One region of the Cupriavidus sp. C2SS-8b genome, then DNA from elsewhere that is predicted to be linked to it. Evidence: predicted binding sites of a transcription regulator. Region 1 holds the regulator's gene; the other holds the start of a gene.
The links. Region 1 encodes LexA, which represses DNA repair genes until DNA is damaged. Its sites were predicted from a motif close to ACTGTATNNNNATACAGT; they were not measured.

Region 1 (5,495 bases):
GGCGCGGCCAGTCTTCGTCCAGCAGCCGGCCGGTACGCAGCCGGTGCTGGTCCAGGCGGCCGACCGAACCCAGCATACGCATGGCCAGCTGGGTGCCCGCCATTTCCATCGAGAACACCGCGACCGGCAGCCCCTGCTCCACGGCCACGTGTTCGCCGATGTTCAGCGAGAATGCCGTCTTACCCATCGACGGACGACCCGCCACGATGATCAGGTCACCGGCCTGCATGCCGCTGGTCATCTTGTCGAGATCGATGAAACCGGTCGGCACGCCGGTGACGTCGGTGGTCGAATCGCGGTGGTACAGCTCGTCGATACGTTCCACCACCTGCGTCAGCAGCGGCTGGATTTCCTGGAAGCCCTTCTGCCCGCGCGATCCCTCTTCGGCGATGGCGAAGACCTTGGATTCGGCCGCATCCAGCAGCTCGCGGACTTCACGCCCCTGCGGCGCGAACGCCGACGACGCGATATCGTCCGCCACGGTCACCAGCTTGCGCAGCACCGCGCGCTCGCGCACGATCTCCGCGTAGCGGCGGATATTGGCGGCGCTGGGCGTATTCTGGGCAAGGGAGTTCAGGTAGGCCAGGCCGCCCACTTCCTCGGCCTTGCCGGCCACCTGCAGCATTTCGAAGACGGTGATGACGTCGGCGGGCTTGGTCGCCGAGATCAGCTTCGCGATGTTCTGGAAGATCAGCCGGTGATCAAAGCGGTAGAAGTCCGCTTCGGAAATGAAATCGGCAATGCGGTCCCAGGCGGAATTGTCCAGCAGCAGGCCACCGAGCACCGATTGCTCGGCCTCGATCGAATGCGGCGGTACCTTGAGACTTTCAAGTTGGGGATCGGCGACGGGCGCGTTCATGGGGTGGGATTATACCGGCGGTCGGACGCTGCCCGGCGGGCATTTGAGCGGCAACAATTTGACATCGGGCCTTGACAGCAGTGGGTGTGCAGCACGATGGGCCGCCATGCAACGCATGCCGCGGAAAAAGAAAAAGGCAGGAGCGTGGCTCCTGCCTTTTCGCTTGCATGGTGCCGGACGAACCGGCACGCAAGGTCTTGCTTAGACTTGCTCGCCAACCACAGCGACGGTCACGTCGACCACCACGTCGGTGTGCAGGGCAACGCTGACCGGGTGCTCGCCAACGGTCTTCAGCGGGCCGTTCGGCAGACGAACCTGGGCCTTCTCCAGCTTGAAGCCTTGGTTGCCGAGGGCCACAGCGATGTCGGCGTTGGTCACGGAACCAAACAGACGGCCATCCACACCCGACTTCTGCGAGATGTTGACAGTCTGGCCGTTCAGCTTCTCGCCTTCGGCTTGCGCGGCGGCCAGCTTCTCGGCGGCGGCCTTTTCCAGCTCGGCGCGCTTCACTTCGAATTCCTGGATCGCGGTTTGCGTGGCGCGACGGGCCTTCTTGCTCGGGATCAGGAAGTTACGGGCGTAACCATCCTTCACCTTGACGATGTCACCCAGGTTGCCCAGGTTGATCACTTTTTCCAGCAGAATAATTTGCATCGTGTTCTCTCCTTTACGGACCTATGGCCTGGACTATCAGTTCTTGTGCAGGTCGGTGTACGGCATCAGCGCCAGGAAACGCGCGCGCTTGATGGCCGTATCCAGCTGACGCTGATAGTGAGCCTTGGTACCGGTCAGGCGAGCCGGCGTGATCTTGCCGTTGTCGCCGATGAAGTCCTTCAGTGTGTCCAGATCCTTGTAGTCGATCTGTTCCACGCCAGCCACGGTGAAGCGGCAGAAGCGCTTGCGCTTGAACAGCGGGTTCTGTTGCTGGAAGCGCTTCTTGTTCTTGTCGTTACGTTTGATGAATGCCACGATTCAATCCTTTACGAATGCTTTACATCCAGTGATGTGAAAGACGAGGGCCTTGCTGTTGCGGTGCTTGCGGGTCAGGAATCCTTCGCAATCGAGCAGCGTGCCGAGCGGCAACCGCTCCAGACGCTGGCCAACTGGCCCGATCCCCATCGCTGCAATGGCAAACTCGACCTGCCTCGGCGTATCCGCCTCGATCGCCGCGCCGCTGTACTGCAAGATGCAGTTCACGACGGGCACGCCGGCCGGGGTGTACCTGAGGGCATCGCGTTCCGCCAGGGTGGCGGCTAGCCGAAGCTGGTTCAACGCGTCGCCCCTTGCAGTGTGTTGCCCATGCTGTCGTGATCAGGCTTGCCAGCCACGACAGGCACCGCAGCCAGCATTCAGGCAGCCTGGCCTTCGGTGGTCGTTTGCGCGGCCTTGCGGGCTTCTTCGCGCTGCACTTCCTTCATCATCGGCGAAGGAGCGGTTTCGGCCTTCTTGGTCTGCACGATCAGATGGCGCAGCACGGCGTCATTGAACTTGAAGGCGTGTTCCAGCTCGACCAGGGTGTCCTTGCCGCACTCGATGTTGACGCAAACGTAGTGTGCCTTTGCCAGCTTCTGGATCATGTAAGCCATCTGGCGACGGCCCCAGTCTTCCACGCGGTGGATCTGGCCGCCTTGCGACGTCACGAGCGACTTGTAACGCTCGATCATGGCCGGCACTTGCTCGCTCTGGTCCGGGTGGACGATGAATACGATTTCGTAATGACGCATTGACGCTCCTTTTGGATAAGCCACCCGGGCGTCACGTCCGGTGCGGCAAGGTTGAATAGCCTTAGAGTATAGCCCGGCTATTGACAATCACGCAACCGCTATCACACCGATGCAAACAGCGCCTGGAGCCGGTCCGGCGCCGCCGCCAGCCCCGGTTCCTGCGCAAGCGCCACCAGCAACAGCACCCTTGCCTTATAGGGGTTCAGGTCCGCGGCGGAGACAAACACGCCGGCATCCGGGTCCGTAACTGGCGGAATCGACACATGACCGGCCCCGGTTCGCGAGCTCCGCACCACGGCAACACCGGCCGCGGCGGCATCCCTGAGCGCCGCGATCAGCGTCTCATGCACCGAACCGTTGCCCGCCGCCGCCACGACCAGACCGCGTACGCCGGCAGCCACCATGGCGTCCACCGCAATGCGCCCCGGCTGCGTATAGCTTGCGACGATCTCGACCTCGGGCCACCGGGCCGGCACCGGAAAGACCGCCGCAACGGACTGCGCCGGCGTGCGCGCCAGCCGCACCAACTCGTCCTGCACGAAACCCAGCGGACCGCCCTGCGGCGACGCAAAGGCATCCACCGCCGAGGTATGCGCCTTGGTCACGTCGCGCGCCGCATGGATCTGCTGGTTCAGCACTACCAGCACCCCCTTGCCGCGCGCAGCCGCATGCCCGGCGACGCGCACCGCATCGAGCAGATTGAGCGGACCGTCCGCCGACAGCGACGTCGACGGCCGCATTGCGGCGGTCAGAACCACCGGCACCGGACAGGCCTGTGTCAGGTGCAGGAACATCGCCGTCTCTTCAAGCGTGTCCGTGCCATGCGTAATGACGATGCCGGCCACGTCCGCCTCGGCCGACCAATGCTGAATACGCGCGGCCAGCGTCGGCCAAAGCGAAAACACCATGTCCTTGCTATCGATCTGCGCCACCTGCTCGGCTTCAATCCGGGCCACCGACTGCAACGCCGGCACGGCCGCCAGCAACGTTGACACGGGCACCGTCGCGGCCTGGTAGCGCGCGCTGCTGGCCGGATTGGTCGAGGCGCCGGCAATGGTGCCGCCAGTGGCCAGGACCACGATGCGGGGAAGCTGGGACATGGTTAGGGATGCAGGAAGCGGAAGTCCGGCGATTGTACCCGCGGCATGCGGGCAAACCGGATGTCGAGCAGACGCTTCTGAGATTCTGCTTGCGCTTGCGCGAATACTGTATAAAATCACAGCATACTGTTTAAACATACAGTGCTTACCCGGCTGGCAGGCACATAACACCGGGGCACTTTTCGGAACGCTTCCATGGCGACCCTGACACCCCGGCAGCAGCAAATCTTCGACCTGATCCGCAATACGATCCGCGGCACGGGTTTCCCGCCCACACGTGCCGAGATCGCCGCGGAGTTTGGCTTCTCGTCGCCCAATGCCGCGGAAGAACATCTGCGTGCACTGGCGCGCAAGGGCGTGATCGAACTGACGCCGGGCGCGTCGCGCGGCATTCGCCTGAAGGTCGCGCGCAGCGATTCGGAAACCCCCGACCAGTTTTCCTTGCCGATGTCCGGGGTCATGCAGCTGACGCTGCCGCTGGTGGGCCGCGTGGCCGCCGGCAGCCCGATCCTGGCCGCCGAGCATATCGACCGGCAGTACCAGGTCGATGCCTCGGTCTTCGACGAACGCCCCGACTACCTGCTGCGCGTGCGCGGCCTCAGCATGCGTGACGCCGGCATCCTCGACGGCGACCTGCTGGCCGTGCGCAAGGCCAGCGAGGCGCCCAACGGCAAGATCGTCGTGGCCCGCCTGGGCGACGACGTCACCGTCAAGCGCCTGCAGCGCCGTGACGGCGGCATCGAGCTGATCGCGGAAAACCCGGACTTCCCGAACATCATGGTCGGGCCGGGACGCGAAGAGTTCTCGCTTGAAGGCATTGCCGTCGGGCTGATCCGCTCCTCGGGCTTCTGACCAGCGCGGCCAGCCGCGCGCTGGCCGCCGCCCTCCTCCTTGCAGTGCCGACGCCGCCCGCCCGACGGGTGTTGACCCCGCTTTTGCCAATCGAGAGGTGTAGCCATGCCGCAAACCAACCACATCGCCGCCCGCCAGCCGGTCAAGCCCGTGCCGTTCCGGCAAGCGAAGGGGGTTCGCATCTATCAGGGCGCGCAGCGCCGTACCATGGTTGGCAGCATGGCGGCGATCTGCCGGATGCTGGAACTGGCCGAGCCGACCAAACTCCTGGCCTGAGGCTTGCCGCTGGCCGGAGCCGGCCCGAGTGAAATGCAGCGGTAATGCCGCGCTGACGGCGGCTAGTCGTTGGCGTCGCCGGAGATGTGGTCGATCTCGTGCTTCGCAGCTGCGTAGGCCGCCTCGATGGCGCTGTCTTCCGTTGCCGCGAGCGCGCCGGCGTTATGTCGATGTCCGTGTCCACGGATGACAAACGACCAGTCCCATTGTCCGTCGGGCGCCTTGATCGGCTGAATCGAGATTTCCCGGCTCTTGTATCGATATTCCATGGCGGCCTCCCGGTGTCCGGGGCATCGTAGCATGAAGATCCTGACCATCCGAAGCCTGCCGCTTCCCGCGCGCCGGCGGCGGAACAGGGCCGCGCCGAGCCGGGAGCCGCACGCTTCAGGCCGGCAGCTGCTGTGCCGTGGCCTTCTTGCCCAGGATAGCCATCGCGATCAGCCCGAGGGACGGTGTGAAGATCATCGAAAAGGCCAGCCACACCGCAACGGAGCGACCCAGAATATGGGCCAGCAGGCCAATCCCGAAAGAGCAAAGCAGCCAGATAGCCAGGGCAAGCATGATGTTGAGGGGAGCGAGTTCGTGACCACGCCAGTATGGAAAACCGGGGGGAAACCATTTGACCCCAGGTGACATCCGCTTTGCGATTTGGGACAGTCGGGATAACCCCATCCGCGTCCGATC
Region 2 (5,495 bases), on a different replicon from region 1:
GGTGCGCTACCAGTGCTGCGACGACTGCGGCGCATGGCAGCCGCTGGAACGCCATGCGTGCCGCGCCTGCGGCGGGCTGCAACTACGTTGGCGAGATGCCAGTGGACTGGCGACTGTCCATGCCGTGACCGAGATCAGCCGCGCGCCGGATGAAGCGTTCCGCGCGCTGGCGCCCTACACGCTGGTGCTGGCCACGCTGGAGGAAGGCCCGCGCGTGATGGGCCATGCCGAGCCCGGCGTAGCGATCGGCGAGCGGGTGAAGGCCGGCTTCCTGCGCTTCGGCGAAGGCACGCTGCTTCGTTTCCGGCGCGAGTAGCGAACCAGCGCCGCCTCTGGCGCCTTGCCGGCAGCGCCTGTCCGTCCCGGCCGGCATCCACAACCGGAGTATCCCTTGGCACCGAATCGATCCCGGCGGCACGCGCTCGCCCTGATTTCCTGTCTGGCCCTGTCCGCCACGGCCTTGCCGGCCGCGCAGGCACAGTCGTTCCCGAACAAGCCGATCCGAATGGTGGTGCCCTATCCGCCGGGCGGGCCGACCGATATCGTTGCCCGCGTGGTCGGTCAGAAGCTTTCCGAAAAGCTCGGCCAGCCGCTCGTGGTGGAGAACCGCCCCGGCGCCGGCGGCAATATCGGCGCCGAGGCCGTGGCGAAGGCCGCGCCCGACGGCTATACGCTGCTGGTCGCCACGACCGCGCACGCGATCAACATGACGCTGTTCAGCAAACCCGGCTACGACACGCGCAAGGACTTCGCGCCGGTCAGCCTGCTCACGCGTGGCCCGCTGGTGCTAGTGACCGCACCGGCGACGCCGGCTGGCAACGTGGCCGAGCTGATCGCGCTAGCCAAAGCGCGGCCGGGCCAGGTCACGTTTGCCAGTTCCGGCAACGGCCAGTCCACCCATCTCGCCGCGGAACTGTTCAACAGCATGGCGGGCATCCACATGACCCACGTGCCATACAAGGGCAGCGCGCCCGCGCTGACCGACGTGATGGGCGGACAGGCCACCGTGATGTTCGACACCATGCTGTCGGCCATGCCGTTCGTGCGCGACGGCAAGCTCAAGGCGCTCGCCATCACGGGCGCGACGCGCTCGCCGGCCGCGCCCGACACGCCGACCATCGCGCAGGCCGGCCTGCCCGGCTACGAGGCCAGCGCATGGAACGCGCTGCTGGCCCCGGCCGGGACGCCGCCCGCTGTGATCGCCACGCTCAATGGCGCGCTCAAGGCCGTGCTGCAAGATCCGGAGGTGCGCGCGCGCTTCGCCACGCAGGGCTTCGCCGCCGAATGGACCGATCCTCCGGCCACCGTCCGCTTCATCGGGCGGGAAATCGACAAGTGGGCCGGGGTCGTGAAGACCTCTGGCGCCACCATCGACTGACCTCTCTCAACGCCTACGCCCTGCTCATGACCGCCCCACTCCAGTCCCTGCTCTCCCCACGCTCTATTGCCGTGATCGGCGCCTCCGACAATATCCACAAGATCGGCGGCCGGCCCATCCATTACATGAAGACGCACGGCTACGCCGGCACGCTCTACCCTGTCAACCCGCAGCGCGATTCCCTCCAGGGCCTGCGTGCCTACCCTTCGCTCGACGCGCTGCCGGAAGTCCCCGAACTGGCCATCATCATCGTCGCCGGCGAGGCCGCCGTGCAGGCCGTGCATGACTGCGCGCGGCTCGGCGTGGCGGCGGCCATCGTGATCGCATCCGGCTTTGGCGAGGCCGGCGCCGAAGGCCGTCGCCAGCAGGACGAGATGGTGCGCGCCGCGCGCGCCAGCGGCCTGCGGCTGGTGGGACCGAATAGCCAGGGGCTGGCCAACTTTGGCAGTGGCGCCATCGCGAGTTTCTCCACCATGTTCATCGAGGTGCCGCCGCAGGACGGGCCGGTGGCGGTCGTCAGCCAGAGCGGCGGCGTGGCGGCCATGGTCTACGGGCTGCTGCGCGGCCAGGGCATCGGCGTGCGCCATATGCACGCCACCGGCAACCAGGCCGACGTCACGGTCAGCGAACTGGCGCTGTCGGTCGCCCATGATCCCGGCGTGCGGCTGGTGCTGCTGTACCTGGAAAGCCTGACCGATCCCGAAGTGCTGGCCGAAGCCGCGCGCGTGGCGCGGGCCCGCAACGTGCCGATCGTGGCGGTCAAGGCCGGCCGGTCGCAGGACGGCCAGCGCGCCGCGGCGTCGCACACGGGCGCGATTGCCAACGAAGACCGCGCGGTCGACGCCTTCCTGGACCGCCACGGCATCTGGCGCGTGAATGATGCGCACGCACTGGCGCGCTGCGCGCCGCTGTACCTGCGTGGCTGGGATACCAGCGGGCGCCGGCTGGTGGCGGTCAGCAACTCGGGCGCGAGCTGCGTCATGGCCGCCGACGCGGCACAGGCTTTCGGACTGACGCTTGCGCCGCTGTCCGACGCCACGCGGGCCGCGCTCGCCGAACGCCTGCCCGGCTTTGCCACGACTACAAACCCGGTCGATGTCACCGCGGCGCTGCTCTCCAACAGCGCGCTGTTCGGGGAAGTGCTGCCAGTGGTAGCAAGCGATCCCGCTGCCGACCTGTTCCTGCTCGACATTCCCGTCTCCGGCATGGGCTACGACGTGCCGCGCTTTGCACGCGACGCCGCCGCGTTTGCCGACACCGCGGGCAAGCCCATCGCGGTCGCGGTCTGGCAACAGCCCGTGGCGGACGTATTCCGCGAAGCCGGCCTGCCGACCTACGCCAACACCGCCGAAGCGCTATCCGCTTTCTCGCAACTGGTATCGCACCAGGAACGCCTGCGCCAGATTGCGGCCGAGGGCGAGCCTGCGCTGCCAGTGGCCCCGGCGCAGCGGGCGAGTGCCGGAACCGGCGCGACGCTGAGCGAGGCCGCCAGTCTCGTCCGTCTTGCCGCTGCTGGCATGCCGGTGGTCGAACACTACGTCTGCCACGACGTGGATGCCGCGGTCGCGGCCTGGCAACGTATCGGCGCCCCGGTAGCAGTCAAGGCAAGTTCCCCGCAGGTGCCGCACAAGAGCGAGCACGGGCTGGTGGCCCTGCACTGCAACGACCCGGAAGCGGTGGCCAGCGCCTTCACGGCCCAGACCCGCACGCTGCAGGCCATGGGCGCCACCTGCGAGGGCGTGGTGGTGGCGCGCATGTCGCGCGGCCAGCGCGAATGCATGATCGGCGCGCATTGGGACCCGGTATTCGGCGCGGTGCTGGTGGTGGGCGATGGCGGCAAGTACGTCGAGGTGCTGTGCGACACCGCCGTGCTGCTCGCGCCCTGCCAGCAGGCCGACGTGGCCCGGGCGCTGGCTACGCTGCGCATCGCGCCGCTGCTGCACGGCGTGCGCGGCGAGCCCGCGGTGGATATCGCCGCGCTGTGCCGGTTAGCAGTGCAAGTCGGAGAATTGGTTCACAAGGCTGGCGGCGCGATCCGGTCGGTCGACCTCAATCCGGTGATGGTGAACGCCGATGGCGTGGTGGTGGTGGACGCGTTGATCGAAGTGGAACCAGACGCACTCTAAGGATCGGTGGATCCGGCGTTCCCGGGCGGCATACGAACATTCTCCTTGCCTCCATCGGATTACTGTATATATTTACAGTAACTGTATGGATGAACAGTATGAGGAGGCCCCATGGAACATCTGATCCGCGTCCAGAACGACTATGACCGCCAGGTGCTGGCGTGGCTGCGCGCGCGCATCGGCGATGCCGCGCTCCAGTCCGCGGCGGGCCGGCTGGCAGGCGCCCGCAAGCCTTATCTGTCCACCATCTGCCGCAGCCTAGGTATCCGGCCGCCCTCGCGCCGGGAGTTCGCCCAGGAAGCGGCGCGCACGCACCGCGCGGTCGGCGACCAGTACCTGGCGCGCATTCGCGCCATCCTCGCGGCACCGGCTGGCGCCGCCCGCTGATCCGGCTGTTTGTGGTGGCTCTGCAGTGACTATGATCAATCACGACGCTGCATGCGGCGCGGGCCGCGCAGCCGGGCCATGGCAACCCACCGGACAAGAACATGAGCAAGATCGGCTTTATCGGCCTGGGCGTGATGGGCACGCCCATGGCGCAGCACCTGCTGCAAGGCGGCCACACCCTGTTCGCGCACAGCCGCAGCGGCGTGCCGCAGGCCCTGCAGGATGCGGGCATGCACGCCTGCGCCAACGGCACCGACGTCGCGCGCCAGTCGGAGGTCGTGATCCTGATGCTGCCCGATACGCCCGACGTGGAACGCGTGCTGTTCGGGCAGAACGGCGTGGCTGCCGGCCTGTCCCGCGGTGCGACCGTGGTCGACATGAGTTCGATCTCGCCCATTGCCACCCGCGAATTTGCCAGGAAGGTCGAAGCGCTCGGCGCCGACTATGTCGATGCTCCGGTATCGGGCGGCGAGGTGGGCGCCCGTGCCGCCACGCTGTCGATCATGGCGGGCGGGCGGCAGCACGCCTTCGACCGCGTGCTGCCGCTGCTGCAGCTTATGGGCAAGAACATCACGCGGGTTGGTGAGGCGGGCGACGGCCAGGTAGCGAAGGTTGCGAACCAGGTCATCGTCGCACTGACGATCGAGGCTGTCAGCGAAGCGCTCGTGCTGGCAGCGCGCGCCGGCGCTGACCCGGCGCGCGTGCGCGAAGCGCTGATGGGTGGCTTCGCCAGCTCGCGCATCCTGGAAGTCCACGGCGAACGCATGCTGCAGCGCAAGTTCGAGCCGGGCTTCCGCATCGCCCTGCACCAGAAGGACCTGGCGCTTGCGCTGTCCACGGCGCGCACGCTGGGGGTCGGGCTGCCGTCCACGGCCTCTTGCCAGCAGCTGTTCAATGTCTGCGTCGGCATGGGCGGCGCGGGCTGGGACCATGCCGCGCTGGTGCGGGCGATCGAACACCTCTCCTCGTTCTCGCTGGACGATGCGCATGCAGGCTAAGCCGGTCGCCGCGGCGCCCGCCATGCCGCAGGGTCGCGTCGCCCTGCTGACGGCCGTGACCATGCTGGCGTTTGCCGGCAATTCGATCCTGTGCCGGCTCGCGCTCAAGGGCACGGCGATCGACGCGGCCAGCTTCACGCTGGTCCGGGTCGTCAGCGCGGCGGCAGCGTTGTGGCTGATCCTGCTGGTCCGCCATGGCCCGGGCCGGCTGGCCGGCGGAGGCAACTGGCCATCGGCGCTGGCGTTGTTCGCCTACGCGGCGGCGTTCTCTTACGCATACCTGCACCTGTCCGCGGGGACGGGCGCCTTGCTGCTGTTCGGGGCCGTGCAGGCGACCATGACGGGCTACGGGCTCTATGTCGGCGAGCGCCTGAGCGCGGGGCAATGGCTGGGACTGGCCCTGGCGCTGGGCGGACTGGCATGGCTGGTGTTGCCAGGGCTGGCCGCACCGCCGCCGGGCTCTTCGCTGCTGATGATCGTGGCCGGCATCGCCTGGGGCATCTATTCGCTGCGCGGGCGCGGCGCGGCGGATGCCATTGCCACCACCGCCGGCAATTTCTTGCGCGCCGTGCCGCCGGCACTTGCACTGGCGTTGCTGATGCACGC

Region 2: ACIGJB_RS24205 (CppA family protein) is a predicted target of LexA. The motif match lies at 3,566-3,583, and genes of this name have one in related genera.

Annotation. Positions count from the first base shown of each region.
Region 1 covers NZ_CP172716.1:2,102,964-2,108,458, forward strand. Annotated here, with positions in the region: gene ACIGJB_RS09695 (replicative DNA helicase) at 1-859, opposite strand, end outside; gene rplI (50S ribosomal protein L9) at 1,061-1,513, opposite strand; gene rpsR (30S ribosomal protein S18) at 1,550-1,828, opposite strand; gene priB (primosomal replication protein N) at 1,832-2,131, opposite strand; gene rpsF (30S ribosomal protein S6) at 2,209-2,583, opposite strand; gene ACIGJB_RS09720 (asparaginase) at 2,685-3,683, opposite strand; gene lexA (transcriptional repressor LexA) at 3,879-4,535, shown strand; gene ACIGJB_RS09730 (hypothetical protein) at 4,641-4,811, shown strand; gene ACIGJB_RS09735 (hypothetical protein) at 4,874-5,080, opposite strand; gene ACIGJB_RS09740 (hypothetical protein) at 5,196-5,372, opposite strand.
Region 2 covers NZ_CP172717.1:1,580,483-1,585,977, forward strand. Annotated here, with positions in the region: gene ACIGJB_RS24190 (Zn-ribbon domain-containing OB-fold protein) at 1-316, shown strand, start outside; gene ACIGJB_RS24195 (tripartite tricarboxylate transporter substrate binding protein) at 392-1,378, shown strand; gene ACIGJB_RS24200 (acetate--CoA ligase family protein) at 1,405-3,504, shown strand; gene ACIGJB_RS24205 (CppA family protein) at 3,616-3,891, shown strand; gene ACIGJB_RS24210 (2-hydroxy-3-oxopropionate reductase) at 3,993-4,889, shown strand; gene ACIGJB_RS24215 (EamA family transporter) at 4,912-5,495, shown strand, end outside.